DNA from 3 places in the Kribbella amoyensis genome. Region 3 is predicted to be linked to each of the others. Evidence: riboswitches for the same ligand, from Rfam matches in the RefSeq annotation. Region 3 holds a riboswitch; each other region holds the start of a gene.
The links. Region 3 has a riboswitch for ZMP and ZTP ahead of FB561_RS26570 (5-aminoimidazole-4-carboxamide ribonucleotide transformylase). Riboswitches for the same ligand answer to the same signal wherever they lie in the genome.

Region 1 (9,336 bases), 150 kb from region 3:
GGACGGCCTGGACATCGGCGATGCCGAGCTGGTCGGCGAGCTGCGCGACGTCCTTGGCGATGCCCTTGAAGACCGCCTCGTCGTAGCCGACCAGGTCGATCTTGTTCACCGCCAGCACGACGTGCGGGACCCGGAGCAGGCCGGCCACGGCGAGATGCCGCCGGGTCTGCTCGAGGACCCCGTGCCGGGCGTCGACCAGGATGATCACCACGTCCGCGGTGGACGCGCCGGTGACCGTGTTCCGGGTGTACTGCACGTGGCCCGGGCAGTCGGCCAGGATGAACGACCGCTTGTCGGTGGCGAAGTACCGGTAGGCGACGTCGATCGTGATGCCCTGCTCCCGCTCGGCCCGCAGGCCGTCGGTCAGCAGCGCGAAGTCGAAGTCGCCGCCGCGGGCCTCGGAGACCGTCTTCACGTGCGCGATCTGGTCGGCGAGGATCGCCTTGCAGTCGTGCAGCAGCCGACCGACCAGGGTCGACTTGCCGTCGTCCACCGAACCCGCGGTGGCGAGTCGCAGCAGTGTGCTCATCAGAAGTAGCCCTCCCGCTTGCGGTCTTCCATCGCGGCCTCGCTGACCCGGTCGTCGGCCCGGGTCGCGCCCCGTTCGGTCAGCTCGCTCGCCGCCACCTCGACCACGACCTCCGCCGGGGACGCCGCGGTCGACGCGACCGCGCCGGTGCAGGACATGTCGCCCACGGTCCGGTACCGGACCACCCGCCGGCCGACCTCCTCGCCGTCCCGTGGCTGGGAGTACGGGCCGACGGCAAGCAACATGCCGTCGCGCTCGAACACGTCCCGCTCGTGCGCGTAGTAGATGCTCGGCAGCGGGATCTCCTCGCGGGAGATGTAGTTCCACACGTCGAGCTCGGTCCAGTTCGACAGCGGGAAGACCCGGACGTGCTCGCCCGGCCGGTGCTTGCCGTTGTACAGCGACCACAGCTCCGGCCGCTGGTTCCGCGGGTCCCACTGGCCGAACTCGTCGCGCAGGCTGAAGATCCGTTCCTTGGCCCGGGCCCGCTCCTCGTCCCGGCGACCGCCGCCGAACACCGCGTCGAACTTGTGCCCGTTGATCGCGTCCAGCAACGGCACCGTCTGCAGCGGGTTCCGGGTGCCGTCGGAGCGCTCCCGCAACCGGCCGTCGGCGAGGTAGTCCTCCACCGACGCCACCTCGAGCCGCAGCCCGAGCGCGGCCACGGTCTCGTCGCGGTAGGCCAGTACCTCGGGGAAGTTGTGCCCGGTGTCGACGTGCAGCAACGTGAACGGCACACCCGCCGGCGCGAACGCCTTCCGGGCCAGGTGCAGCATCACGATCGAGTCCTTGCCACCGGAGAACAGGATCACCGGCCGCTCGAACTCGGCCGCCACCTCGCGGAAGACGAAGATGGACTCGCTCTCCAGCGCGTCCAGGTTGCTGACGGTCGTGATGGCCGGCTCCGTCCCGATCGTGGCGGTCACGTGTGCAACCCGCATTCGACCTTGCCCTGGCCGGACCAGCGGCCACTGCGCGGGTCCTCGCCGGGCGCGACCTGCCGGGTGCACGGCTGGCAGCCGATCGACGGGTAGCCGTCGTACTGCAGCAGGTTGACCAGGACGCCGTTGTCGGCGATGTACCCGTCCAGGTCCTCCTGGGTCCACGGCGCGATCGGGTTCAGCTTCACCATGTCGCGCTTGGCGTCGTACTCGATCACCTGGGTGTTGGCCCGCGTCGGCGCCTCCTCCCGGCGTACCCCGGTCACCCAGGCCTTGTAGCCGGACAGCACCCGGTTCAGCGGCTCGACCTTGCGGAGCGCGCAGCACTGGTCGGGGTTGGTCGCGAACAGGTCCTTGCCGTACTCGGCGTCCTGCTCGGCGACGGTCTGCTTCGGGGTCGCGTTGATCAGGTTGATCGGCAGCGTCGCGGCGACCGCGTCCCGGGTCCCGATCGTCTCGGCGAAGTGGTAACCGGTGTCGAGGAACAGCACGTCCACTCCGGGAGCCGCCTCGGCCGCCAGGTGGGGGAGCGCACCGTCCGCCATCGAAGCGGTCACCACCAGGTCGTCCCCGAAGGTCTCCCGCGCCCACGCCAGCAACTCCTGCGCCGAGGCGTCGGCCAGTCGTTCGTTCGCCTCCTCGGCGAGCGTCTTCAAGTCTGTGCTCATTCCACCGTCACCCGCAGTCCGATCATCTTCAGCTGGAACACCCGTGCGCACGGCCGGCACTCCCAGGTGCCGTGCCCTTCCTCGGAAGGACGGAGATCCTCGTCTCCGCAGTAGGGGCAGTACAGCGGTGCAGCGCGTTCACTCATTGCAGTGCCTCCTCATCCGCACGGACGACCCACTGAGCGAACCGCTCGCCCTCGGACCGTTCCTTCAGGTAGTTCTGGGTGACTCGCTCGACGTAGTCGGCCAGCTCGGCCGAGGTGACCTTGTGACCGCGCAGCTTGCGGCCGAACCCGGCGTCCAGGCCGAGCCCGCCGCCGAGGTGGACCTGGTACCCGGGGACCTGGTTGCCGTCGGCATCGCGGACCAGCTGGCCCTTCAGGCCGATGTCGGCGACCTGGATCCGGGCGCAGGAGTTCGGGCAGCCGTTCACGTTCACCGTGATCGGCACGTCCAGCTCGGGGATCCGCTGCTCCAGCTCGTCGATCAGCTCGGCCGCGCGGGCCTTGGTCTCGACGATCGCCAGCTTGCAGAACTCGATCCCGGTGCAGGCCATCGTGTTCCGCCGCCACGCCGACGGCCGCGCCTGGTACCCGAGCTCGCCGAGCTGCTGGACCAGCGACTCGACCTTCGACTCCTCGACGTCGAGCACGATCAGCTTCTGCTGCGCGGTGGTCCGGATCCGGTCCGACCCGTGCGCCGCGACCACGTCGGCCACCTTGGCCAGCGAGCTGCCGGACACCCGGCCGACGACGGGCGCGACGCCCACGTAGAACCGGCCGTCCTTCTGCCGGTAGACGCCGACGTGGTCGCCCTGGACCGCCGGGATCTCCGGCGCCGGTCCGTCGATCAGCTTGCGCTTCAGGTACTTGGATTCGAGAACCTCACGGAACTTCTCCACGCCCCAGTCGGCGACCAGGAACTTCAGCCGGGCCCGGTTCCGCAGCCGGCGGTAGCCGTAGTCGCGGAAGATGCTGGTCACGCCCCACCAGGCCTCGTGCACCTCGTCGAGCGGGATCCAGGTCCCGAGCCGCTGGGCGAGCATCGGGTTGGTGGACAGGCCGCCGCCGACCCACAGGTCGAACCCGGGGCCGTGCTCGGGGTGCTCCACGCCGACGAACGCGATGTCGTTCACCTCCGGCACCACGTCGTGCGACGGGTGGCCGGTGATCGCGGTCTTGAACTTGCGCGGCAGGTTGGAGAACTCGGTCGAGCCGATGTACTTCTCGACGATCTCGTCGATCGCCGGCGACGGGTCGATGATCTCGTCGGCCGCGATCCCGGCGACCGGGCTGGCGATCACGACGCGCGGGACGTCACCGCACGCCTCGGTGGTGTAGAGACCGACCGCCTCGAGCTTCTGCCAGATCGCCGGCACGTCCTCGACCCGGATCCAGTGCAGCTGGATGTTCTGCCGGTCGGTGATGTCGGCGGTGTCGCGCGCGTACGTGCTGGACACCTCCGCGATCACCCGCAGCTGCTCGGTGCTGAGCTGGCCGCCCTCGATCCGGACCCGGAGCATGAAGTACTTGTCGTCCAGCTCCTCCGGCTCCAGCGTCGCGGTCTTGCCGCCGTCGATGCCGGGCTTGCGCTGGGTGTACAGACCCCACCAGCGGAACCGGCCGCGCAGGTCGGCCGGGTCGATCGAGTCGAAGCCGCCGTGCGCGTACACGTTCTCGATCCGGGCCCGGACGTTCAGGCCGTCGTCGTTCTTCTTGTTCTCTTCGTTCTTGTTCAACGGCTCGCGGTAGCCGAGCGCCCACTGGCCCTCGCCCTTGCCTTTACGCGGGCGGGCAGGCTTGCGGGGAGCAGAGGTGACGCCAGTCATCTCGAACGTGTCCTTGTCTACTGGAGACAGGTGCGTCCGCGGGGGAGGGTCCGAAACGTCGTCGGTTCGACCCGTTCTGCGCGGTGCGCACCCAGCGGTGATCAGGTGATCAGGGGGCCGTCAGCGGGCCCGGCGGGGTGGCTGTCAGAACGTCGAAGGACAACAGATGGCGCTGCGCATCCGCCCGAGGTCGACGTGGATGCGACCTACGAGGTGGGTGGTCAGGGCAGCGAGCATGTCCCCAACGATCAGCGCCGACGCCTGACAAATCAACTCCCAATCCTGCTCTGTGAGATGAGATCTCAGGATACGGATATGTCTACCAGTCTGGTCGGGATTGTTTCGCGCTCAATCCGCAACCGACAAGAACTCTTGTTCAAGAAGTCTTGTTATAGCTAGGCTGCCCGGCATGAGCCCTGCGAACCGGCGTTCCGCGGACGCCTCCGTGATCGCCGCGATCCATCATCCGCTCCGCCGCCGGCTGATCGACCACCTCGGCGTGAACGGCCCGTCGACCGCGTCCCGGCTGGCCGGCGCGACCGGCGAACTGGTCGGAAACGTCAGCCACCACTTGAAAGTGCTGGCCGCGGCCGGCGTGATCGAGGAGGCGCCGGAGCTGGCCAGGAATCGCCGGGAACGCTGGTGGCGGACGGCCAAGGTGTCGTACTCGTGGTCGATCGCGGACGCCGGCGGGGACCCGGCCGGCGAGCTGGTGGCGGCCACCGCCGAGGAGGCGAACCTGGGCCATCACGCCACCAAGGTGCGGCAGTGGTTCGAGCGCCGGCACGCCTACGACGACGCCTGGATCCGGGCCGCGTTCTCGACCGAGAGTTGGGTCACACTGACCCCCGAACGGCTCACCGAGCTCGGCGACCGCATCGGCGCGATCATCCAGGAGTACGTCGACGCGCCCGACTCCGGCGACGAGGTGGAGACCGTCTTCGTGTTCGCGCACGGCGTCCCGGCCCGGCCGTGACGACCACCGACGAGTACGCCGAGGTCGCGTTCCCGCCGTTGGGCCGGGACCGCCGGGTGCAAGGGTGGATCTTCTCGGCGGCGGTGTCGCAGATCGGGGATGTCGCCTGGTACGTCGGGCTGGCGTGGAGCGCGGCCCAGGTGACCACGCCGGCCGGCGCGGGCCTGGTGATGGGGATCGGCGCGTTGCCCCGGGCCTTGGTGCTCCTGTGGGGCGGAGCGCTGGCCGACCGGCTCGACGCCCGGCGGACGATGATCCTCGCCAACCTCGGCCGGATCGTCGTCCTGGCCACCGCGGGCGCGATCGTGCTGACGAGCGGCGTCACGCTGCCGCTTCTGCTGACCGTCGCGGTTCTCTTCGGCGTGATGGACGCGATCTACACGCCGGCCGCGGGGACGATTCCACGCCGGATGGTCCGCGGCGAGGACCTGGTGAAACTCGCCGCCGGGACCCAGCTCGCGAATCGGCTGGCCGTCTTCGTCGGCGCACCCCTGGGCGGCCTGCTCGTTGCGCACGGCGGGCTGGCCGCGGTGATGCTGGTGGACGCGCTGTCGTTCGCCGTGATCGCGGTCGCGCTGGCCTGGGTGGTCCGTCCCCGGTTGCCGCAACCGTCGTCGAGCGGCGCGTCGATCCGCGCTGACCTGCGCGACGGCTTCGGGTACCTGCGCCGCGACGTCTCGGCCCGGACCTTGGTGATCGCCTTCTTCGGGTTGAACCTGTGTGTCGGCCCGGTCATCGCGGTCGGCCTGGTGCAACGGACCCACGTCGACGGCTGGGGTGCCGGTGCACTCGGCTGGTTCCAGGCGTGCTCCGGGATCTCGGCCGCGCTCGGCGCCGTGATCGCGCTGCGCTGGAAACCACGCCGCCCGGCCCGGACGGGGTTGCTGCTGCTGATCCCGCAGGCGGCCGGGTGCGTCATGATTGGAGCCGTCCCGCGGGTCGTCGTGTTCGTGGCGATGGCGATGATCGGGATGACGGCCGGCCTGGCTTCCGCGCAGTTGTCCGGCGCGTTCCAGCAAACGATCGAGCCGGCGTTCCTCGGCCGGACGTCGAGCATCGTCAGCCTGTCCGACGAGGCCCTGATGCCACTGGCGATGACCGGCTTCGGCGCCCTGATCTCCCTGACCGACGTCACCTTCGCCTGCGCGGCACTGGGTACGGCGTTCGCGGTCCTGATGCTGTGGTCCGCCGCCCGCCTGAAGGGCTGACAGCGGTCGCCTCCCGGCATCGGGAGGCGACCGCGGTGGTCCGTAGATCAGCTGAGCTCGAGGCCCGGGTACAGCGGGTGCTTGTCGAGCATCTCGGCCGAGGCGGCGCGGGTCTTGTCGGCCACGCCGGCGGCCAGCTCGTACTTCGCCTTCGACGGCGCGCCGGCCGACGTGGTGGTCGGGGTGACGCTGGACAGCACGTCGGTGATCAGCTCGGCCACCCGGTCGAACTCGTCGGCGCCGAACCCGCGCGTGGTCAGCGCCGGCGTACCGATCCGGACGCCCGAGGTGTACCAGGCGCCGTTCGGATCGCGCGGGATCGCGTTCCGGTTGGTGACGATGCCCGCGTCCAGCAGCGCCGACTCGGCCTGCCGGCCGGTGATGCCGTACGACGAGACGTCCAGCAGCACCAGGTGGTTCTCGGTACCGTCGGTGACCAGCTTGACGCCACGCTTCATCAGGCCCTCGGCCAGGCTGACCGCGTTGTCGGCGACGGCCTGCGCGTAGGTCTGGAAGGACGGCTGCCGCGCCTCGGCCAAAGCGACGGCCTTGGCCGCCATCACGTGGCTGAGCGGACCACCGAGCACCATCGGGCAGCCACGGTCCACCGAGTCGGCGTACTCGGGCTGGCAGAGCACCATGCCGCCGCGCGGGCCGCGGAGCGACTTGTGCGTGGTGGTCGTGGTGACGTGCGCGTGCGGGATCGGGTCGAAGTCGCCGGTGAACACCTTGCCGGCGACGAGCCCGGCGAAGTGCGCCATGTCGACCATCAGGGTCGCGCCGACCTCGTCCGCGATCTCGCGCATCTTGGCGAAGTTCACCTTGCGCGGGTACGCGGAGTACCCGGCGATCAGGACCAGCGGCTTGAACTCACGGGCCGTCCGGGCGACCTCGTCGTAGTCCAGCAGGCCGGTCTCCGGGTCGGTGCCGTACGAGCTCTGGTGGAACATCTTGCCGGAGATGTTCGGCCGGAAGCCGTGGGTGAGGTGGCCGCCGGCGTCGAGCGACATGCCGAGCATCCGCTGGTCGCCGAGCGCCTTGCGGAGCTTGGTCCAGTCTTGTTCGGTCAGGTCGTTGACATGCTTGGCACTCGCCTCGGCCAGTGCCGGGGCCTCGATCCGCTGGGCCAGGATCGCCCAGAACGCGACCAGGTTGGCGTCGATCCCGGAGTGCGGCTGGACGTAGGCGTGCGGGGCGCCGAACAGCGCCTTCGCGTGGTCCGCGGCGGTCTGCTCGACGATGTCGACGTTCTGGCAGCCGGCGTAGAAGCGGTGCCCGATGGTGCCCTCGGCGTACTTGTCGGACAGCCAGTTGCCCATCGTCAGCAGGGTCGCGGGGGAGGCGTAGTTCTCACTCGCGATCAGTTTGAGCGAGGACCGCTGGTCCTCCAGCTCGGACCGGATGGCGCCCGCGATGGTGGGCTCCACCGCGCCGATCACCTCGAGGGCGCTGCGGTACGCCGCCGACGCGGCCGCGGCGTCGAAGGGTTGAGTCATCGTTGTCTCTCCTGAGGTTTGCACTGGGTCATCCCGTGGGTCGCCGGCACCCAGGCGCACGGTGCCCGCGTCTTCTCGCTCCCCGGTGGTTCTCCACCTCACGCGCCAGTCGCGACGCGGTAACCCTAGCGCGTCTCAGATCACCCGGTCGACGACGGTCGAGAACCGCGTGGTCCGCGGCAGCGTCCCGAACACGCCACCCCAGTCACCCGCGAGCCGGGACGCCACGAAAGCGTCGGCGACGTCGGGTGTCGAGTGGCGGACGAGCAGTGACGCCTGCAGGCACGCGGCCATCCGCGCGGCCAGCCGGCGAGCGCCCGCTTCGGCCTCGGAAACGTCGGCGAGCGACTCCAGGACGTCGGTCACCGCGGCGTCCAGGCGATGGTCGGCTCCACTGGCCGCACCGACCTCGGTCAGCCAGGCCTCCAGCGACTCCGGCCGGCGGAGCGCGCGGAGTACGTCGAGGGCGTTGACCGTGCCGGAGCCTTCCCAGATCGAGTTCAGCGGCGACTCCCGGTACAGCAACGGCAGCCCCGACTCCTCGACGTACCCGTTGCCACCGAGGCACTCCAGCGCCTCCGCGACCGTCATCGGGGTGCGCTTGCAGACCCAGAACTTCGCCAGCGGCAACGCGATCCGCCGGAACGCCGCGGCCTGTTCGTCCCCGGCCAGTGCGGCGTCGACCGCGGCCGCGAGCCGGATCGCGAGTGCGGTCGCCGCCTCGCTCTCGATCGCGAGGTCGGCCAGGACGTTCCGCATCGCCGGCTTGTCGCGCAGCAACCCGCCGAACGCGCTCCGGTACGACGTGTGCCAGGTCGCCTCGACCAGGGCGCGACGCATCAACGCCGCCGAGCCGAGGACACAGTCCAGCCGGGTCGCGGCGACCATCTCGATGATCGTCCGGACGCCGGCGCCCTCGTCGCCGAGCCGGTAGCCGAGCGTGTTGTGGAACTCGACCTCGCTGGACGCGTTCGACCGGTTGCCGAGCTTGTCCTTGAGCCGTTGCAGGGCAAACGTATTCCGGTTGCCGTCAGCAAGGACCCGGGGGACGACGAAGCAGCTGAGTCCCTCCGGCGCCTGGGCGAGTACGAGGAACACGTCCACCTGGGGGGCCGAGCAGAACCACTTGTGCCCGTTCAGCAGGTACTCGTCGCCGTTGCCCGACGGCGTCGCCGTGGTGAGGTTGGCCCGGACGTCGGATCCGCCTTGTTTCTCGGTCATCCCCATCCCCGCGAGCACGCCGGCCTTCTCCGCGGCGGGCAGCCGGCGCACGTCGTACGCGGTGGCGGCGAGGCCGGGGATCCACTCGGCGGCGAGGTGTTCGGAGGCGCGCAGGGCCGGGACCGCGGCGTACGTCATCGAGATCGGGCAGCCGTGGCCGGGCTCGACCTGGGACCACAGGTAGAAGCCGGCGGCGCGGGTGAGGTGGGGCGACGCCGCGGTACTCGTCCAGGGGGCCGCCTGCAGGCCGAAGCCGACGGCTCGCTCCATCAGCCAGTGCCAGGACGGGTGGAACTCCACCTCGTCGATCCGCCGGCCGTAGCGGTCGTGGGTCTTCAGGACAGGCGGGTTCTGGTTCGCGGGCAGCGCGTGCGCGAGGGCCTCCGGTGATCCCGCCAGCGCCCCGATCGCGGTCAGGCCGGGGTCGGCGGTCAGGTCGGCGAACGGGCGCAGAGCGTCACCGAGTGCC
Region 2 (9,336 bases), 290 kb from region 3:
CTCCTCGGAGAGCGCGACCCGCGACAGCAGATCGGGGAAACGGCGGCGGGCGCGGTGCAGACGGGCTTTGACGGTTCCTTCGGCGACACCGAGGGCCGCGGCCGCCTCGGCGAGGGTGAGGCCGGACCAGACGACGAGTTCGAGCGTCTCGCGTTCGTGCCGGGGGAGTTTGCCGACCGCGCGACGCACGGCCGACATCCGTCGTTCGTCGTCGAGCCGGCGGGCCACCTCGCCCGCGTGATCGGGGCTGTGCGGCGGATCCGGTAGCCGGTCCACCAGCGCGCGCAACCGCCGGCCGGTGCGGTACAGGGTGCGGCATTCGTTGCCCGCGACCACCAGGAGCCAGCCGCGCGCGCTCGGTACCGTGAGCGGGCCCGGTGGGTCGCGGTGGAACCGGCGCCAGGTACTCAGGAACGTCGCCTGCACGACGTCCTCGGCCGCGGCCCAGGACGCGGTCCGCCGGAACGCGAAGGCGTACACGTCGTCTGCGTACCGGTCGAACAACTCGCCGAGGGCGCTCTGATCGCCCTCCCGGAGCCGCTCCCACACCTCGTCGTCGGGAGCGGCCCGGGCGGCGTCCGACGCGGTCATGATGATCTCCACATCAGGGAATGACCACGACCCCGCCGAATGGTTGCCTCACAGCCGGACGAGTACTCCGGCCAGCCCACCCTCGATCTCGTCGGGCAGGTCGTTCTCCAGCCCGTAGAGCACCGCGTACCACGGGCCGAGCCGGTGCCAGTCGCGTGCCCGCTCACGCAGTTCGTGGCTCACCTCGTACGTCTCGGCCACGCCTGCCGCGATACCGGCCGGGGAGTTGTGGAGCAGCCAGGACAGGTCCAACGCGGGATCGCCGATGTGCGCGTCGGTCCAGTCGATGATTCCGGCGACCCGGCCGTCCCGGATCCGCAGGTGCTCCGGACCGAGGTCCGCGTGGACGAGCTGGGTGAACACGTGCCCGAGCCGCCCGAGGAGAGCGGTTCCCGCAGCGCGTACGTCCGTCGGCAGCAACGGCAGTACCTCGTCTCGCATCTGCTGCATGACCTCAGCGCGTTCGGCCGCCGCCGTCTCACGGTCCTGGGCGCCGTAGGCGACGGCCTCGTCCGGGTCGACCCCGTGCAGCGCCTTGAGGAACGACCCGAGCTGCCGGCCCAGCGCGGTACTGCCGTCCGTCAGTGGCTCACCGACGAGCAGTTGGTGACGTACGCCGTACTCGGTGGGCTCGGGGATCGGTACGGGGACAGGGAGCTGTGGAGCGAGCCAAGGGAGCAGCTGGGTCTCGGCGAGCAGCTTCGGCCGTACCTCGGGGCGCCGGGGCTCACGGTGGACCCAGGAGCCCTCCAGCCAGGCGCGGGAGTCCCAGCCGTTGTCCGTGATCGTCATACGAGGGCCCGGACGTACGAGCCGAGCAGGGCGGTCGTGTCCGGGACGAAGGACCAGTCCGGATCGTCGAGGCGCTGCACGAGCTCGGCCGGGGTCATCCACGCTCCCCAGTCCACCTCCTCCGGCTGGTGCTGGATCGGACCGTCCCACCGGCAGGCGTAGAGGTACGCGTGGTAGTTCGTGTCGTCGTCGGCGTAGTCACCTTCGGGCAGCTTCTCCAGCTCGACCCCGGAGATGCCGAGCTCCTCGGCCAGCTCCCGCACCACCGCGTCGAACGGGTCCTCGCCGGCCGCGACGACACCACCGGCCATGAAGTCGTAGCGAGCCGGGTACACGTCCTTGGTGGGGGTGCGCCGATGCACGTAGATGTCGCCGGCCGCGTTGCGGACCAGGACGCCGGTCGCCGAGTGCCGCAGGTTGTCCCGGCGCATCACCGAGCGCGGTGCGGAGCCGCAGACCCGGCCGTCGGCGTCGAGCAGGGCCACAAGTTCGTCCATCCGGGCAGTCTCACACGTGAGCCTGTGGACAGTTCAACGCTTTTCCCGGGCCCGACCGCGTAGGCTCGATCGCATGAGTGTGCGGCGGATCATGGGGACCGAGACCGAGTTCGGCATCTCGGTGCCCGGCCAGCCCGGGGCGAACCCGATGCTGACCTCGAGCCAGGTGGTGAACGGCTATGCCCAGACGCAGCCGCTGGCGCGCAAGACCCGATGGGACTTCGACGAGGAGCACCCGTTACGGGACGCGCGCGGCTTCGACCTGAGCCGGGAGGTGGCCGACTCCAGCCAGCTCACCGACGAGGAGACCGGGCTGGCCAACGTCATCCTCACCAACGGCGCCCGGTTGTACGTCGACCACGCCCACCCGGAGTACTCCGCGCCGGAGTGCACGAACCCGCGCGACGTCGTGGTCTGGGACAAGGCCGGCGAGCTGGTGATCATGGAAGGCGCCCGGCAGGCCCGGCAGATCCCCGGCGCCCCACCGCTCAACCTGTACAAGAACAACACCGACAACAAGGGCGCGTCGTACGGCTCGCACGAGAACTACCTGATGCGCCGGTCCACGCCGTTCGCGTCGATCGTGCGGCACCTGACTCCCTTCTTCGTCAGCCGTCAGGTGGTCACCGGCGCGGGCCGGGTCGGGCTCGGCCAGGACGGCACCGCGCACGGTTTCCAGATCAGCCAGCGGGCCGACTACTTCGAGGTCGAGGTCGGGCTGGAGACCACGCTGAAGCGGCCGATCATCAACACCCGCGACGAGCCGCACGCGAACCCGGACCGGTACCGCCGGCTGCACGTGATCATCGGCGACGCGAACCTGTCCGAGATCTCCAGCTATCTCAAGGTCGGCACCACCGCGCTCGTGCTGTCGATGATCGAGGACGGCTGGCTGACCGACGACCTGTCCGTCGACCGGCCGGTGACCGCGCTGCACGAGATCAGCCACGACCCGTCCTGCACGCACCTGATCACGCTGAAGGACGGCCGCAAGCTGACCGCGGTCCAGTTGCAGACCGAGTACCTGGAGCAGTCGCGCAAGTACGTCGAGGACAAGTACGGCGACGACGCCGACCGGCAGACCAAGGACGTGCTGCACCGCTGGGAGGAAGTGCTCGACCAGCTCGCCACGGACCCGATGCAGTTGGCCGACCGGCTCGACTGGGTCGCCAAGCTCAAACTGCTCCAGTCCTACCGCGATCGCGACGGGCTGGACTGGGACGACTCCAAGCTGCACCTGGTCGACCTGCAGTACGCCGATCTCCGGCCGGACAAGGGGCTGTACTTCAAGCTGGTGAAGGCCGGCCGGATGCAGCGCCTGGTCAGCGACGAGGAGATCCGGATGGCGGTCTCGCACCCGCCGACGGACACCCGCGCGTACTTCCGCGGCCGCTGCATGCAGCAGTACGCGGCGCAGGTCGCGGCGGCCTCCTGGGACTCGGTGATCTTCGATCTGCCGGGCCGCGAATCGCTCCAGCGGATCCCGACCCTGGACCCGTTGCGGGGCACGAAAGCCCATGTCGGAGCACTTCTTGATAACTGCGACACCGCGAGTGACCTGGTTCGCACCATCACTGGGGGTGCCGACGGGTAGGGTCGCTGTAGAGGGGTCGGTTGGGCGGCCTCTCCAGCGGTTCTAGGAGGTGTGTGCCATGGCGAAGGACGGCGGTCAGCAGCACAAGCAGCCGAAGCGTTCGTCGACCGAGGAAGAGGTCGAGCAGGTCGAGGTCTCCGAGGACGTCGCCGAGCGCAAGGAACGGCTCGACGAGGACGTCGACTCGATCCTGGACGAGATCGACGAGGTGCTCGAGGAGAACGCGGAAGAGTTCGTCCGCGGGTTCGTGCAAAAGGGTGGGGAGTGAACCGCTCGATGACATTCGATGCCTCCGGCCGGCTGCCGGAAGCCTTCCTGACCCCAGGCGGCTCGTCGTTCATGGACTTCCTGGCCGGGCACGCGCCCGACCTGTTGCCCGGACGGCGGTCGCTGGGGACGGGTGACCTGTCCAAAGACGTCCCGCACGGCACCACGATCGTCGCCGCCACCTTCTCGGGCGGCGTCGTGATGGCCGGCGACCGGCGCGCGACGATGGGCAACATCATCGCCCAGCGCGACATCGAGAAGGTGTTCCCCGCGGACGAGTACTCGTGCGTCGGGATCGCCGGATCGGCCGGGCTCGCGGTCGAGATGGTGCGGCTGTTCCAGGTGGAGCTGGAGCACTACGAGAAGCTGGAAGGGACCACGCTCAGCCTGGACGGCAAGGCCAACCGGCTGAGCGCGCTGATCCGGGGCAACCTGGCGATGGCGATGCAGGGGCTGGCCGTGGTGCCGCTGTTCGCGGGCTACGACGAGCACCTGAAGGGCGGCCGGATCTTCTCCTACGACCCGACCGGCGGGCGGTACGAGGAGCAGGCCTTCCACAGTGTCGGTTCGGGCTCGCTGTTCGCCCGGGGTGCGCTGAAGAAGCTGTACCGGGAGGACCTGTCGGCGACCGAGTGCGTGACGGCGGCGATCCAGTCGCTGTACGACGCGGCCGACGACGACTCCGCGACCGGTGGGCCGGACATGGCCCGGCGGATCTTCCCGGTGGTCGGTGTCGTCACCTCGGACGGCTACCAGCGGATGCCCGAGGACGAGGTCGGCGCGATCGTCGACAGCGTCGTCGCGGCCCGGCTGCAGCGTCCCGACGGCCCGGCCGCGCCGCTGTCCTGAGCCTGGTCCCCGAGTTCACGAAGGATATCGATGAGCGTTCCGTTCTACGTCTCACCCGAGCAGCTGATGCGGGACCGGGCCGACTTCGCCCGCAAAGGCATCGCCAAGGGTCGCAGCGCGATCGCGTTGCAGTACGCCGACGGCATCCTGTTCGTCGCGGAGAACCGGTCGCCCGCGCTGCACAAGGTCGCCGAGATCTACGACCGGATGGCGTTCGCCGCGGTCGGCCGGTACAACGAGTTCGAGAACCTGCGGATCGCCGGCGTGCGGCTGGCCGACATGCGCGGGTACTCCTACGACCGTCGCGACGTCACCGGCCGGGCGCTGGCCAACGCCTACGCCCAGACCCTCGGCGCGATCTTCTCGTCCGGCGGTGAGAAGCCGCTCGAGGTGGAGATCCTGGTCGCCGAGATCGGGGCCACCGGTGCCGACGACCAGATCTACCGGCTCACCTACGACGGCTCCATCGCCGACGTCCGGGGGTACGCGGTGATGGGCGGTCCGGCCGAGCAGGTCGCCGACTACGTGGGCGAGCACTACCAGGAGGGCATCTCGCTCGCGGGTGCGCTCCGGCTGGCGGTGGACGCCCTCGGTCACGACAGCTCCGAGGTGCGGCAGCTGACGCCCGACCAGATCGAGGTCGCGGTGCTGGACCGGACCAGGTCCCAGACCCGCAAGTTCAAGCGCATCTCCGAGGAGACGCTGGAACGCATCCTCGCGGAGTCCCGGCCCGACACGGCCCCCGCCGAGCCGGCCGCGCACACCGAGCAGCAGGAGTCCGTCAACGGCGGCTCGTACGAGAGCGACAGCGACGACGACGCCCCGGTCGCCCCGCCGGAGGACGACGCCCCCGTCGCGCCCCCGGAAGACCCGGACGACGACCGCCCCCTGTGACCGACCGAGAAGCGAACCCGTCCGCCGCCGGATCCACTCCGACGGCGGACGGTCTCGTTCGGGGCGTCGACGGGGTGCCGGGTGCGGAGTTCGTCGATCGGCGACCGGGCGATCCGGAGCCGTGGGAGGTGCTGGGGGAGCGGCCCGGGTTCGACGGGTTCCTCACCGTGCGCGTCCGGCGGTACCGGTTGCCGGACGGGCGCGAGGTCGACTGGGACGTGTTCAGCCCGGCGCTGTCCAAAGGGGTCCAGGCCGGTATCACGGTTCTGCCCCTCACCCCGGAAGGCCGGATCGTCACGGTCCGCATGTTCCGCCCGGGCCTCGACCGCGTCGTCACGAACCTCCCCGGCGGCCTGATCGACGTCGGCGAGGATCCAGCGACGGCGGCCGTCCGTGAGCTCGAGGAGGAGACGGGGTACCGCTGCGGGTCGATCGAGCTGGTCGGCTGGCTGGCGGCCACCTCGTCGCTCTATCGCAAGCACATCGCGATAGCCCGCGACTGCCGCGCCGAAGGCCACCAGGACCTGGACGACTACGAGGACTGCGTCCCGGTCGAACTGACCGTCGAGGACTTCCGCCGCGACCTCCGGACCCCAGGAACCATGACAGGCACAGACGCCGCCTACTACGCCCTCGACCGAGCCGGCCTCCTCTGAATGATCTGGGGACCGGCGGCCTCGGGTACAGGTGCTGGCGCACCGCCGCCGGATGTCCCCGCCGGCTTATGGCTGACGGGTTGTTCGGCCGGTAGCGGGTTCTTGGGCCGATGGCAGGTTGCAACCCGTCAGCCGTCAAACAACACGTCAGTCGGCTGGGTGCCGAGGGCGTAAGGGTCTAGTGGAGGTTGGCGTGAGTGCGGGGGTGAGGGTGAGGGTGAGGCCCTGGATCGGGGATCGCCTACTCTGGTGAGTGGACCGCTACTGGCGTTGAGGTGGTGAACCACCGGGGAACGGTCTGCCGGGATCCTCCGGCTCGAGCCGCGCGCCTGGGCAACCGACCTGTTCGTCGACGCCCGAAGGAGCGCGCCCCATGACCCAGAGCACCCCCACCCAGTCCGCCGACAACGCGACCACGCAGCCCCAGGCCCGGTTGATGATCGGGACCGAGCTCGCCGCGGAGATGGTGACCAAGGCCGCGGTCCGGGCCGAGGCTCTGCGGGAACGGACCGGGGTACAGCCGTGTCTCGCGACCGTGCTGGTCGGCGATGACCCGGCGTCCGCGACGTACGTGCGGATGAAGCAGAACCGGAGCAAGAAGGCCGGGATCGGTTCGCGCAGTGTCGTGCTGCCCGCGGAGACCACCACCGAGGAGCTTGTCGCCGAGCTGACCAAGCTGTCCGAGGATCCGGAGGTGCACGGGATCCTGTTGCAGCACCCGGTCCCGGCGCAGATCGACGAGCGGGCCGCCTTCGAGGCGATCGCGCCGGCCAAGGACGTCGACGGCGTCACCATGCACGCGTTCGCGGCGATGGCTTTCGGCGAACCGGGGTTCCGGTCCTGTACGCCGGGCGGGATCCTGCGGCTGCTGGAGGCGTACGAGGTGCCCTTGTCGGGTGCGCACGCGGTCGTGATCGGGCGGAGTCCGATTCTCGGGAAGCCGGCCGGGATGTTGCTGCTGGCATCGAACGCGACGGTCACCTACACGCACTCGCGGACCAAGGATCTCGCGGACATCGTCCGGCAGGCCGACATCGTCGTCGCGGCCGTCGGCAAGGCGAACTTCGTCCGTGGCAGCTGGCTGAAGCCGGGCGCCGTGGTCGTGGACGCGGGGTACAACGAGGGCAACGTCGGCGATGTGCACTTCGAGGAAGCCACCGAGGTGGCGAGCCTGATCACCCCGGTCCCGGGTGGCGTCGGCCCGATGACGATCGCGCTGCTGCTGGAGCAGACCGTCGACGCCGCCGAGGCGCAGACGGCCGCCGGTACCGCGTCGGTCTGAGACGGAAATCCGAGACACCTGCGCGGGTGCCGGGAGGTCTGACCTAGGGTTGAGACAGGCAACCAGCACTCGGACAGGGTGCGGCGCGAACGAGGAGGCAGGCAGTGGCGGTACGGGCGATCCGGGGTGCCACCCAGCTGGAGGCGGACGAGCGGGAGCACCTGCTCGAGCGGACCGCCGAGCTGGTCCGGGCGGTCCTGCAGGCGAACGACCTGGCGTCGGAGGACCTGATCAGCATCCTGTTCACCGTCACGCCGGACCTGCACTCGGAGTTCCCGGCGGTGGCCGGCCGGCAGATCGGCCTGACCGACGTACCGCTGATGTGCATGCAGGAGATCGACGTACCGCACGCGCTGCCGCGGGTGGTCCGGATGATGCTGCACGCCGAGTCGCCGCGGTCGCGGGAGAAGATCCAGCACGTCTACCTGCACGGGGCGGTGGCGTTGCGCCCGGATCTGACCGGTGCGCAGTGACCGAGTTACGCGGTCCGGTCCGGGTGGTGGGGACCGGGTTGATCGGGACGTCGATCGGCCTGGCCCTGACCCGGCTCGGGGTTGTGGTCGAGCTGATCGACGCCGATCCCGACAGCGCCCTGATGGCCGAGCGGATCGGGGCCGGTTCGCGGCTGGTCCAGCTGGCGCCGCAGCTCGTCGTGGTCGCGGTTCCGCCGGACCACGTCGGTGAGGTGATCGCGGAGCAGTTGCGGCAGACCGACGCGATCGTCACCGACGCGGCCAGCGTGAAAGGCAAGCCACTCGCCGACGCGAAGGCACTGACCGACAAGGCGGCCGACGACCTCGCTCGGTACGTTGGGAGTCACCCGATGGCCGGGTCCGAGCGGAACGGGCCGCTCGCCGGTCGGGCGGATCTGTTCGACGGCGCGACCTGGGCGATCACGCCGCATCCGACCAGCGATCCTGAGGCCGTCGAGCTGGTCCGCCGGCTCGCCGAGGCCTGCGGGGCGCGTACGGTCGAGCTGTCCGTGGCCGACCACGATCTCGCCGTGGCGCGGGTCTCGCACCTGCCTCAGCTGATGTCGTCGCTCGCGGCCGGCACCCTGGTCGACGCGCCGTCGGCCCACCTCGACCTGTCCGGCCAGGGCGTCCGCGACGTCACCCGGATCGCGGCCAGCGACCCCGGGCTGTGGACCCAGATCGTGTCCGCGAACTCGCCCGCGCTGAGCGGCCTGCTGGAGCAGATCCGGGACGAGCTGGACCGGCTGTTGATTGCCCTGGGCAAGGAGGAGGCGGCCGACGAGGTCACCGCCGTCCTCCGCCGGGGCGTGTCCGGCGCGGTCCGCGTTCCCGGCAAGCACGGGTCGCCGCACATCGAGCTGGTCTCGGTGCTCGTCACGATCCCCGACCGCCCGGGGCAGCTGGCCCGGCTGTTCGCCGACGCGGCCGCGTCCGGTGCGAACGTCGAGGATCTGCGGATCGACCACAGCCCCGGCCGCCCGGTCGGTGAGGTCGAGCTGGCGGTCAAGCCCGCGTCGGTGGATCAGCTGGTCCGGGTCCTGACCGAGCGGGGCTGGTCCGTCCACCGGTAATCTTCCGCCCATGATCATCGCTGTTGACGGCCCGAGCGGTTCCGGTAAGTCGAGTACGGCGCGTGGCGTCGCGACCAGGCTGGGGCTGCGGTACCTCGACACCGGCGCGACGTACCGCGCGGTGACCTGGTCGGCGCTCGAGCACGGGCTGGACCTGGACGACACCGAGGCGGTCGCGGCCCGGGCCCGGGCGCTCGACCTCGGGATCAGCACCGACCCGCAGCGTGGCCACTTCACCGCCGACGGTACCGACGTCACCGAGGCGATCCGGGACCCGCGGATCAGCGCCAGCGTCAGCAAGATCGCCACCAACCTCGAGGTGCGCGCGGAGCTGATCCGGCGGCAGCGCGCGATCATCGACGCCGCCC
Region 3 (9,336 bases):
GACTCGTACGAATCAGCTCGTCGCGCCGTCACCCGGCTGGAGTCGGCCGACGCGATCGCGAGCGTGGCGGACACGCTGACCGATGGACGGTTCGCCCTGGCGTGTGTGCGAGCGCGGGTCGCGGGGGAGCCACTGCCCGAGCGCCGGGTGCCGTGCTTCTTCAATCCGCAGCACGGGCCGTCCGCCGTGGACGTCGTGTGGACCCCACCGACCGGCGGTACGAGGAGGGTCGCCGCTTGTGCGCAGGACGCGGCACGGCTGCGGGCGGGGGAGGATCCCGTGGTTCGTCCGGTGCAGTACGTCCGGACGGTACCTACGTGGGAGGCGGGCGCGCTGATCGAGCCGTACAGCGCGAGCTACTTCGCCAGCAGCAGCGCCCGAGCGGCCGTGATGGGGTTGTCGATGGACCTGCGCGGCGAGGGCGGCGGGCGCTGGGGCAGCCCGTGGCGCCGGCGCGGGCACCCGAGCGATTAGAGCAACCGATGGTTGCGTGAAGCCGGTCTCGTGGTCTACCGTGATGTGCAACCAAACGTTGCGAAAGGGTAGGCCATGGAGTACGGCAGCATCGAGCGCGAGATCCACGTCGACGCGTCCCCCGAGGTGGTCTTCGAGGTCATCAGCAGTCCCGTCCATCTCAAGGAGTGGTGGCCCGACGAAGCCGAGCTGGACCGGGCGACGCCGGGCGGGGTGGGGCAGCTGGTGTTCGGCGAGCCGGGCTCGCCCGACGCGCTGGCCGAGCAGTTCACCGTCGTGGACGCGGATCCGCCCCGGCTGTTCTCGATCCGCTGGCTCTATCCCGAGGGCGCGGCGCCGGGACCGGGCAACTCGCTGCTGATCACGTTCGAGCTGGTGCCCACCAGTGGCGGGACGACGGTGCGGCTGACCGAGACCGGATTCCGTGAGCGGGGCTGGGAAGCCGCGGTCCTCGAGGAGGCGTACCGCGATCACGTCACCGGCTGGGACACCTTCGTTCCGCGGCTCGGTGAGTACGTCAAGCGGCTGGCGGCGAACCGATGAGCGTCACCGTCGACGACGACCTGTGGTCCGCGATCGGCGATCCCACCCGGCGCCGGATGCTCGACCTGCTGCTCACCGGCGGCGCGGGCACGGCCACCACCCTCAGCGAGAACCTGCCGGTGACCAGGCAGGCCGTCGCCAAACACCTGGGCGTGCTGGACCGCGTCGGCCTGGTCCACGCCACTCCGGCCGGCCGGGAGAAGCGGTACCAGGTGGACGAGGCACAACTCGCCCGCGCGGTCGCGCAACTGACCACGGTCGGCGCGACCTGGGACGCCAGGCTCCGCCGCATCAAGCGCATCGCCGAGGCGATCCAGCGCAGCAAGGAACAGAGCAAGGAACAGTCGGAAGACCTTTAGGAAAGCGAGAACATCATGGTGGACATCCTGCACAGAGTCGGTATCAAGTCGTCCCCGGACGCGGTCTATCAGGCGCTCACGACGCCCGACGGACTCGCGGGCTGGTGGACCAGGGACACCGAGGGCGACGGCGACGCGGGAGGCGTACTGCGGTTCCGGTTCGGCGACAAGGGCGGCTTCGACATGAAGGTCCTGGAGAGCGTGCCGGACAAGCGCGTCCGCTGGGAGGTGATCGGCGGGCCTGAGGAATGGATCGGCACGACCGTGAACTGGGACCTCCGGCAGGACGACGACTACACGACGACCCTGTTCAAGCACGAGGGCTGGCGCGAGCCGGTCGAGTTCATGCACCACTGCAGTACCAAATGGGCGACGTATCTGATCAGCCTGAAGTCCCTGGTCGAGACCGGCGAGGGCGCCCCTGACCCGGACGACACCAAGATCGACAACTTCAACTGATCACCCCTTCGATCAGGGGGAGGATCTGGTCGACGTCAGGCAGCTCGTCGTACTCGGCCTGGAGCTGCCTGGCCGCCTCCCGGTAGGTGCGGTCCGCGAGGACGGCTGTGACTGCGGCGGTGACCTCGGCCGGGGTGACGGTGACGGCGTCGAGGACTCGGCCGAGCCCGAGGTCGAGTACTCGCCGGGCGTTGTGAGGCTGGTCCGCGCCGAGGGGAAGCAGGACCGACGGGAGACCGTGCGCGATGGCTCCGGTGAGACTGCCGGAGCCGCCGTGCGAGACCACGAGATCGCAGTGCGGGAGGAGCTCGTCCTGCGGGATGTACCGCTCGACGCGCACGTGGTCGGGCTGCGGACCGAGTAGGGCGGGATCGTTGCGCTCGCCAACGGTCACGACCACGTTCGCCGGTACCTCGCGCAGGCCGGCGAGGACCCGGGAGAACAGGTCGTCGGTGTCCGGCTGGAAGAGCGTCCCCAGGGTGAAGTAGACGGTCTTGGTGGATCCCTCCGCTGACCGTTTCGGGGCCGTCGGCCGGAAGGACACCGCCGTCGCGGGGAGCGGGAACGCCGGATCACGGAAGCTCGGCGGGAACGGGGACAGCACCAGGTCCCGGTCGAGCATGATGAGTTCGGGGTCCGGCGGCAACTCGTGCTCGGCGCGGATCTCGTGCAGCGGCTCGACCAGAAGTTCCTTGCGGAGAAGCGACCCGGCCGCGAGGACGAGGACGTTCACACACGGGATCCCTAGCCGTTCCGCGGCGATGGCGGCCCCGAAGTCGGCCTCGTCCCGCACGATCAAGTCCGGCTTCCACTCACCCGCGATCCCGAGCAACGCTCCCGCATGCCGCCGAGCGCCCCGCCGCCCGAAAGCCTCGCTGAAATGCCGCTCCTCGGCAGCCGTATCAACAGCCTCCAACGGCTCCGGCACAGGAGCGGGCGCATCAGCAGGCCGCGGCCCACTGGTCGGAAAGACAACAAACCCCTCCGCCGCAATCCCCGGCGTCACCTTCCCCGACCCAGCGACAGCCACCGTATGCCCAGCCGCCTCCAAAGCCCGAGCCACCGGCACCAAGGGCCGAAAATGCCCCAGCCCCCCGATAAAAGAAACCAAGATGCGCATCCGCCGAACCTTACCGGTGGTCAGTGGTGAAACAGGCGGAGGCCGGTCTGTACGTGCTCGATCCCGTGGGTCGCGGCGCACGCGACGATTTCGTTGGTCCGCAGCGATCCGCCGGGTTCCACGATCGTGGAGACCCCCGCGGCCGCGGCGTACTCGACATTGTCAGAGAACGGCAGGTAGCCGTCGGACGTCATGGTGACGCCGGCGAAAGACGCGATCCACTGGTCCCGCCAGCCCACTTCGTCGTACTGCCTCCGCGCCTCGTCGCCGAACAGCGTGGCGAACTCCGAGAGCTGGACTGTCGTCATCTCCTGGCCCGCGAAACGGAGCTGCCAGTTGAGGCGATCCTGACGCCCCATCTCGTCGACCTCAGTCAGATGGTCGACGAAGGGATGCCGCCGGAGCCACCAGGTGCGCGCCTTCGCGGCGGCCAGCCGTACGCAGTCGACCCGGTTCTGCTGACCGGCACCGATGCCGATCGCCGCTCCGTCGCGGACGAAAGCCACGGAGTTGGACTGGGTGTAGCGCAAGGTCACCAGACCGAGCAGCGCATCGGCCCGGGTGGATGCGCGGAGCGCGCCGCCGTCGGGGAGTACGGAGGCGATGGGCACGGCGTCACGTTCCTGTTCGATCGTGAGCCCCAGGACGTCTCGGCGTTCGACGGCCGGTGGGATGCACGTCGTATCAGCCTCGAGTACCAGGAACCGCCCGCCACGCTTGGAGGCGAGTGCAGCGGCAGTACCTGGCTCGAATCCGGGCGCGATCACGGCGTCGCAGATCACCGTGCGAAGGAACTCCGCAGTGGTCGGATCGACCGGACGCGACAGTGCGACGACGTCGCCGAACGACGACTTGGGATCTGCGTCGCGGGCCCGGACATACGCCGACAAGAGGCTGTCCGGCTCGACGCCGGTCACCCGCCAGAGGTTCGCGGCGGCCGGGTCGACGGTACCGGCGACGGCTGCACCCGCGGGCGACACATGCTTGAAGGAGGCCGCCGCAGGCTTTCCTGTCGCGAGGTCGGCCTCACGGACCAGTTCGAAGGCGTTCAGCGCGTCGAGGTAGTTGATCATCGACGGCTCGCCGTTCAGTACGCGAGGCCCTTGGCCGGCGACGATCGAGGCGGACTGGTGCGGATTCATCCCGTAGCGCATGTGACGTGTCCCTCCGGCTGTTCTCGAAGGGGCACCCAGGCGGTCGATGCCACTCGTTCGCTCCACGCCGGTCAGCTCCGGCCACGCCAGTCGCGGCGCTCACGATACTCCCGCTCCACAGCCCTGGAGACGCCCGGCGTTCAAATAGGGTGGCTGGATGAGTGGTGGAGATGTGGCGGTGCCGGTGGTCGACTCGGTGGCTTTCGACTGTTTGGATCCGGAGCGGGTGGTGGGGTTCTGGCAGGGGTTGCTCGGGGGTGAGGTGCGGGCGCAGCACGGGGTGCTGGAGTTGCGGGGTGGGCGGGTTCGGTTGGACTTTGCCGGCGTTCCGGAGGGGAAGGACGTCCGGAAGAACCGGGTGCACCTCGACCTCTACGTGCCGCCGGAGACCAAGGAGGAGGCGATCGAGAAGGCGCTGCGACTTGGTGCCACCCGGGCCGACGACATCTACGACGGTGAGCTGTGGCAGGTCATGCGGGACCCCGAGGGCAACGAGTTCTGCTTCGTCTGGGGCGCCGCGAGCTAGGTCAGCCCCAGATCGGGGATACTCGACCGCCCTGGAAGGAACTCGGGATGGTCGATTGGCTGGAGCGGGAGATCGGTGAAGGTCAACGGTAAGAAGGAAGCTAGGACGGTGTTCAGGGTCAGGTTTGGCGACCGGAAGTTCGACTTTCGGCACGGTCCATGGCGCTGACACGAGCACGGTTCATCGAGGAACTGAACCGTCTCGCAAGTACGCATCCGAGCCTGCTCTGGAGTGAGAGAATCATCGAGTACGCGCCGGAAGTATCGGATTTCGTGCTGACGACCGATGGGCCGGTCACGATCGTTGTTTCGGTTCGAGACGACCTTGATGTCGCACGCGTCATGGTGGACGAGCATGTCTTCGACTTCGTGCCAACAGTTGAGCTACACGATTTTCTGGCGGCAGTGTTCTCCGGACGCTGGGAGGTCTTACCGAAGCGTGGGATCCTAACCCCTGGCCGAATGGTGGTTCGCTCGGGAGAGCGACTCTGGGAGTCGTGAGTGCCCGCGCTACCGGCTCGGCTCCGGGTGGGGAGTTCCTCGCTCCCCTTACGGATCAGGTGTCGGCCGGAGGGCCAACAGTCTGACCTATGAGCAATCTCCAAGAGTGCTCAGCCTGGTAACTGAGGGCCGCGAGACGTGATCCCAGGTCCCTAGCGGGGTGAGAGGACGGTGAACTCGTTGCCGTCCGGGTCTGCCATCCAGATCGCGGCGTCGCCGGTGTCGAGGCCGAGGCGGGTCGCGCCCAGGCCGACGAGGCGTTCGGCCTCGGCCTGCTGGTCGCTGCCGGCCGGGGGTGCGAGATCGAGGTGGAGGCGGTTCTGGCCGTACTTCGGGGCCACCGGCGGACCGCCCCAGGTGATCTTCGGGGTACCGGGCCTTGCCTGGATCGCGGTCTCCTCGTCCTGGTCCCAGACCAGCGGCCAGTCCAGCGCCTTGCTCCAGAAGTACCCGACCGCCTGCGTTCCGTCCGACGCGATCGCGCCGAGGAATCCGCAGTCGGCGAGGAAGTTGTTCCCCGGCGGAATCACGCACAGCTCGTTGCCCTCGGGATCGGCGAGTACCACGTGGCCTTCCTCGGGAAGCTGGCCGATGTCGATGTGCCGGCCACCGAAGTCGAGCGCCCGCGCCACCGTCGCCTGCTGGTCCTCCAGCGACGTGCTGGTGAGGTCGAAGTGCATCTGGTTCGGCGTGCTCTTCCGCTCTTCGGTCGGCACGATCCGCAGCCGGAACCCGCTGTCGTCCTTCGCCGGGACGAGGATCCCCTCGGCGTCCTCGACCGGTTCCGTGCCGAAGACGCCGCCCCAGAACCGCGCCACCACCCGCGGGTCGTTGGCTCCGAAACACACTGCGAACAGGTTGGAACTCATGCCACTCCGATCACCGATGGGCCGATTCCCGCACGCTAAACACCGGAAACCTTTCCCCGCAAAGGGTTTAGGCCAGGCTCGAAGTGACGCCATGACGGGCTAAACGCTCAGCTGGTCACGACGGCGGGTCAGGTACGCGGTTTCGGCGGTATTGCCGGCCAGCTCGATCGCCTGGTCGTACGCGTCCCGCGATTCCTTGCTGCGACCCAGCCGGCGCAAGAGGTCGGCCCGGGTCGCGTGGTACGCGTGGTACCCGGCCAGCTTGTCGCCGATCGCGTCGACCGCGGCGAGGGCGACCTCCGGTCCGTCGAGCTCGGCGACCGCGATGGCCCGGTTGAGGATCACGATCGGGGACGGGTCGAGCCGCGCGAGCTGGTTGTACAGGGCCACGATCTGGGTCCAGTCGGTGTCCCGCACGTCGCGCGCGGAGGTGTGGACGGCGCCGATCGCGGCGAGGATCTGGTACCGACCGGGCGGCATCCCGGTCGCCAGGCGTTCGCGGACCAGCTGGTGCCCTTCGGCGATCAACCCCGTGTCCCACGAGCCGCGATCCTGCTCGTCGAGGGAGACCAGCTCGCCGCTCGCCGAGATCCGCGCGGTACGCCGGGCGTCGGTGATGAGCATCAACGCGAGCAGCCCGGCGACCTCGCCGTCCTCGGGCAGCAGTCCACGAATCAGGCGAGTGAGCCGGATCGCCTCGTTGGTCAGGTCCTGCCGGACCGGATCGGTGTCGGACCCGGTCGCCAGGTACCCCTCGTTGAAGACCAGGAAGAGCACACCGAGGACGCCGGCGACGCGGGTCGGCAAGTCCTCCGCGGACGGCACCCGGTACGGGATCCGCGCGGCCTTGATCTTGGCCTTCGCGCGGGTGATCCGCTGGCCCACGGCGGACTCCTGCGCGAGGAAGGCGCGGGCGATCTCGGGCACGGTCAGCCCCCCGACCATGCGCAGCGTCAGCGCGACCCGGGTCTCCATCGACAGGGCCGGGTGGCAGCAGGTGAAGATGAGCCGGAGTCGCTCGTCGTCGATGACACCGAGAGGCTCGGGCGGGTCGTCGTCGGACAACAGCTGAGCCTCCTTGTGCTTGTCGTCGCGCTTGCTCTCCCGCCGGATCCGGTCGATCGCCTTACGGTTCGCGGTCGTCGTCAGCCAGGCGCCCGGGTTCGGCGGGACGCCGTCCTGCGGCCATCGCGTCACGGCGACCGCGAACGCCTCGGCCGCGGACTCCTCGGCGATGTCGAGATCGCCGAACCGCCGGGCCAGGGCGGCGACCACGCGCGCCCATTCGTCACGATGCGCGGCCGTGATCGCGTCGTCGATGTCGGTCACGCAGCCGACAGTAGCCGGTCCGTCGACGCACCCACCTCACCAGCGGTTACCCACAGCGCTACCCCACGAGGAACGGCCGTACCTCGAGCTTCGCCCGGCACACCTTCGAGCCCTCGGCGGCCAGCTTGAGCGCGACATCGAGATCCGGTGCCTCGATGATCCAGAACCCGGCCAGGTACTCCTTGGACTCGACGAACGGCCCGTCGGTGAGCATCGGCTCCCCGTGCCGGTTGTCGATCACGGTCGCCGAACCGGGAGCGTCGAGGCCGCCGGCGAAGACGAGATGGCCGAGCTCCGCGAGCCGGTCGTTGAACGCGGTGATCTCGGCCATCACGTCCGGGCCGTTGGCGTTGGTCTTGTCGTCGATGACGGAGAACATGTACTGCATCTGGTCACTCCTGAGCTCTCGCGGCGCCCCGGCCGGCCGGCCGTTCATCTCTTCCACGAAGACGGTCCCGCCGATCCGACACCTCCGTCGAGAATTCTCCTCGTTACAAGAGCTGCCCGCCGTCGGTCGTGGTGTAGTGGCGCACGACTGAGTGCCGGGGTCTTGCCGTCCGGCCAGCCCTGGCTCGCTTGCGCCACTGGGCCAAGGTCTCGGCGTCCTGCCAGATCTCGAGCGAGTTGACCTGTCCGGGATCGACCGAGTCCGCGGTGATGGCGAAGTGGACGCAGCCGTCGGACTCGCGGGCCCGCGCGACCATCTTGCTGAAGGCGGTGACGTACTGGTCCCTCGCGTCCGCGTCCACGAGGTGGTATCCGGCGATGACGATCATGGTTGCTCCTCTGGTCATTCCGGCAGGGGGAGGGCTTCGCCGGGCGTCTTGGTGTAGCCGAGTTGCTCGATCACCCGGCCGTCGCTGACCCGGGTGACGTTCACGCCGAGGACCGAGTCCGCGTCGGTCGGGCCGAAGCGGTACCGCCAGCGCACCGTTGCCCAGTCGCCGTCGGAGAACACGTGCTCGACCTCGAACGTGGTGGAGGTGTCATTCATCAGCTCGGCCCAGAACTCCACGCACGCTTCCTTCCCCACGTACGGCGTGCCGTCGGGCGCCGGCTGAGCGGACACCATCAGGCAGTCGTCGTGGACAACCTCGGCCAGCGCGGCGGTGTCGCGGAGCCGGAACGCCTCGTTGAAGCGGGCGATGGTCCGGGCGGTGTCGGTACTGAGCTGTGTGGTCACGAGGTACACCCTTTCTCAGAAGTAGAACAATCGGTCTACTTCGGGACGATATAGAATGGTCGATCTACTCGTCAACCGGAGGACGCGGATGACCACGAAGCCCACCCCGGGCCCCCGGGAGCGCCTGCTCACGGCCGGCCAGGACCTCTTCTACTCGCGCGGCGCCGCGGTCGGCGTGGACGCGCTGCTGAAGGAGGCGAACGTCGCCCGCCGGTCGCTGTACGAGCACTTCGGCGGCAAGGACGGCCTGGTGGCGGCCGTGCTCCAGCGCGCGGCGGAAGAGGACCTCGCGTGGTACGAGTCAGCCCTGGCCGCAACCGACGAGCCGCGGGACAGATTGCTCGGACTGTTCGACCAGCTCGACGAGCTCACCTCGAACGAACAGTTCCGAGGCTGCCGCTACTTCGCGACCGATCTCGCCTTCGCAGACCCAGACCACCCGGCACACGCGGAAACAGAAGCCTTCCGGCGACGCCTGCGCGAGCTCCTGGTCCGAGAGGTCGAAGCGCTCGACCACCCCGACCCCGAGGCCGCGGCCGAACAGCTCCACCTCCTGATCGAAGGCACCCTCGTCATGGGCGCGACCCAGAACGCCCAGCACCCCGCCAAAGTCGCCCGCAAGCTGGCGGCCGCGATCCTCGAGTAGCCCGCCCGGTCAGCGAGCGAGGACCTCTTCGACGGTCGCCACGAAGGCATCGCGCGCGGGGTGTTCGTACCCCTTCAGCCAGGCGAGCGCGGTCGACGAGGGTGGGAGATCCCGCACCGGCACGATCGCGATCCCCGGATGCCGGAAGTGCTCGGCGAACGGAGCCACGGTCGG

Region 1: linked by a shared signal. The riboswitch ahead of FB561_RS27330 (glycine hydroxymethyltransferase) and the one ahead of FB561_RS26570 (5-aminoimidazole-4-carboxamide ribonucleotide transformylase) in region 3 are both predicted to bind ZMP and ZTP.
Region 2: linked by a shared signal. The riboswitch ahead of FB561_RS27940 (bifunctional 5,10-methylenetetrahydrofolate dehydrogenase/5,10-methenyltetrahydrofolate cyclohydrolase) and the one ahead of FB561_RS26570 (5-aminoimidazole-4-carboxamide ribonucleotide transformylase) in region 3 are both predicted to bind ZMP and ZTP.

The regions. Positions count from the first base shown of each region.
Region 1 covers NZ_VIVK01000001.1:5,837,080-5,846,415, reverse strand. Annotated here, with positions in the region: gene FB561_RS27360 (sulfate adenylyltransferase subunit 1) at 1-529, opposite strand, end outside; gene cysD (sulfate adenylyltransferase subunit CysD) at 529-1,470, opposite strand; gene FB561_RS27350 (phosphoadenylyl-sulfate reductase) at 1,452-2,138, opposite strand; gene FB561_RS38000 (hypothetical protein) at 2,135-2,284, opposite strand; gene FB561_RS27345 (nitrite/sulfite reductase) at 2,281-3,966, opposite strand; gene FB561_RS27340 (ArsR/SmtB family transcription factor) at 4,376-4,942, shown strand; gene FB561_RS27335 (MFS transporter) at 4,939-6,150, shown strand; gene FB561_RS27330 (glycine hydroxymethyltransferase) at 6,198-7,646, opposite strand; ZMP/ZTP riboswitch at 7,688-7,769, opposite strand; gene FB561_RS27325 (acyl-CoA dehydrogenase family protein) at 7,782-9,336, opposite strand, start outside.
Region 2 covers NZ_VIVK01000001.1:5,977,109-5,986,444, reverse strand. Annotated here, with positions in the region: gene FB561_RS27980 (RNA polymerase sigma factor) at 1-591, opposite strand, end outside; gene FB561_RS27975 (phosphotransferase) at 640-1,383, opposite strand; gene FB561_RS27970 (NUDIX hydrolase) at 1,380-1,880, opposite strand; gene dop (depupylase/deamidase Dop) at 1,954-3,474, shown strand; gene FB561_RS27960 (ubiquitin-like protein Pup) at 3,533-3,742, shown strand; gene prcB (proteasome subunit beta) at 3,751-4,590, shown strand; gene prcA (proteasome subunit alpha) at 4,621-5,484, shown strand; gene FB561_RS27945 (NUDIX hydrolase) at 5,481-6,140, shown strand; ZMP/ZTP riboswitch at 6,391-6,482, shown strand; gene FB561_RS27940 (bifunctional 5,10-methylenetetrahydrofolate dehydrogenase/5,10-methenyltetrahydrofolate cyclohydrolase) at 6,514-7,422, shown strand; gene aroH (chorismate mutase) at 7,527-7,895, shown strand; gene FB561_RS27930 (prephenate dehydrogenase) at 7,892-8,968, shown strand; gene cmk ((d)CMP kinase) at 8,979-9,336, shown strand, end outside.
Region 3 covers NZ_VIVK01000001.1:5,686,428-5,695,763, forward strand. Annotated here, with positions in the region: gene FB561_RS26545 (hypothetical protein) at 1-474, shown strand, start outside; gene FB561_RS26550 (SRPBCC domain-containing protein) at 550-1,017, shown strand; gene FB561_RS26555 (ArsR/SmtB family transcription factor) at 1,014-1,376, shown strand; gene FB561_RS26560 (SRPBCC family protein) at 1,392-1,835, shown strand; gene FB561_RS26565 (glycosyltransferase) at 1,828-2,955, opposite strand; gene FB561_RS26570 (5-aminoimidazole-4-carboxamide ribonucleotide transformylase) at 2,976-4,109, opposite strand; ZMP/ZTP riboswitch at 4,136-4,207, opposite strand; gene FB561_RS26575 (VOC family protein) at 4,267-4,635, shown strand; gene FB561_RS26580 (hypothetical protein) at 4,794-5,135, shown strand; gene FB561_RS26585 (VOC family protein) at 5,288-6,004, opposite strand; gene FB561_RS26590 (RNA polymerase sigma factor) at 6,104-7,333, opposite strand; gene FB561_RS26595 (YciI family protein) at 7,392-7,721, opposite strand; gene FB561_RS26600 (putative quinol monooxygenase) at 7,825-8,109, opposite strand; gene FB561_RS26605 (nuclear transport factor 2 family protein) at 8,124-8,516, opposite strand; gene FB561_RS26610 (TetR/AcrR family transcriptional regulator) at 8,605-9,162, shown strand; gene FB561_RS26615 (LysR family transcriptional regulator) at 9,172-9,336, opposite strand, start outside.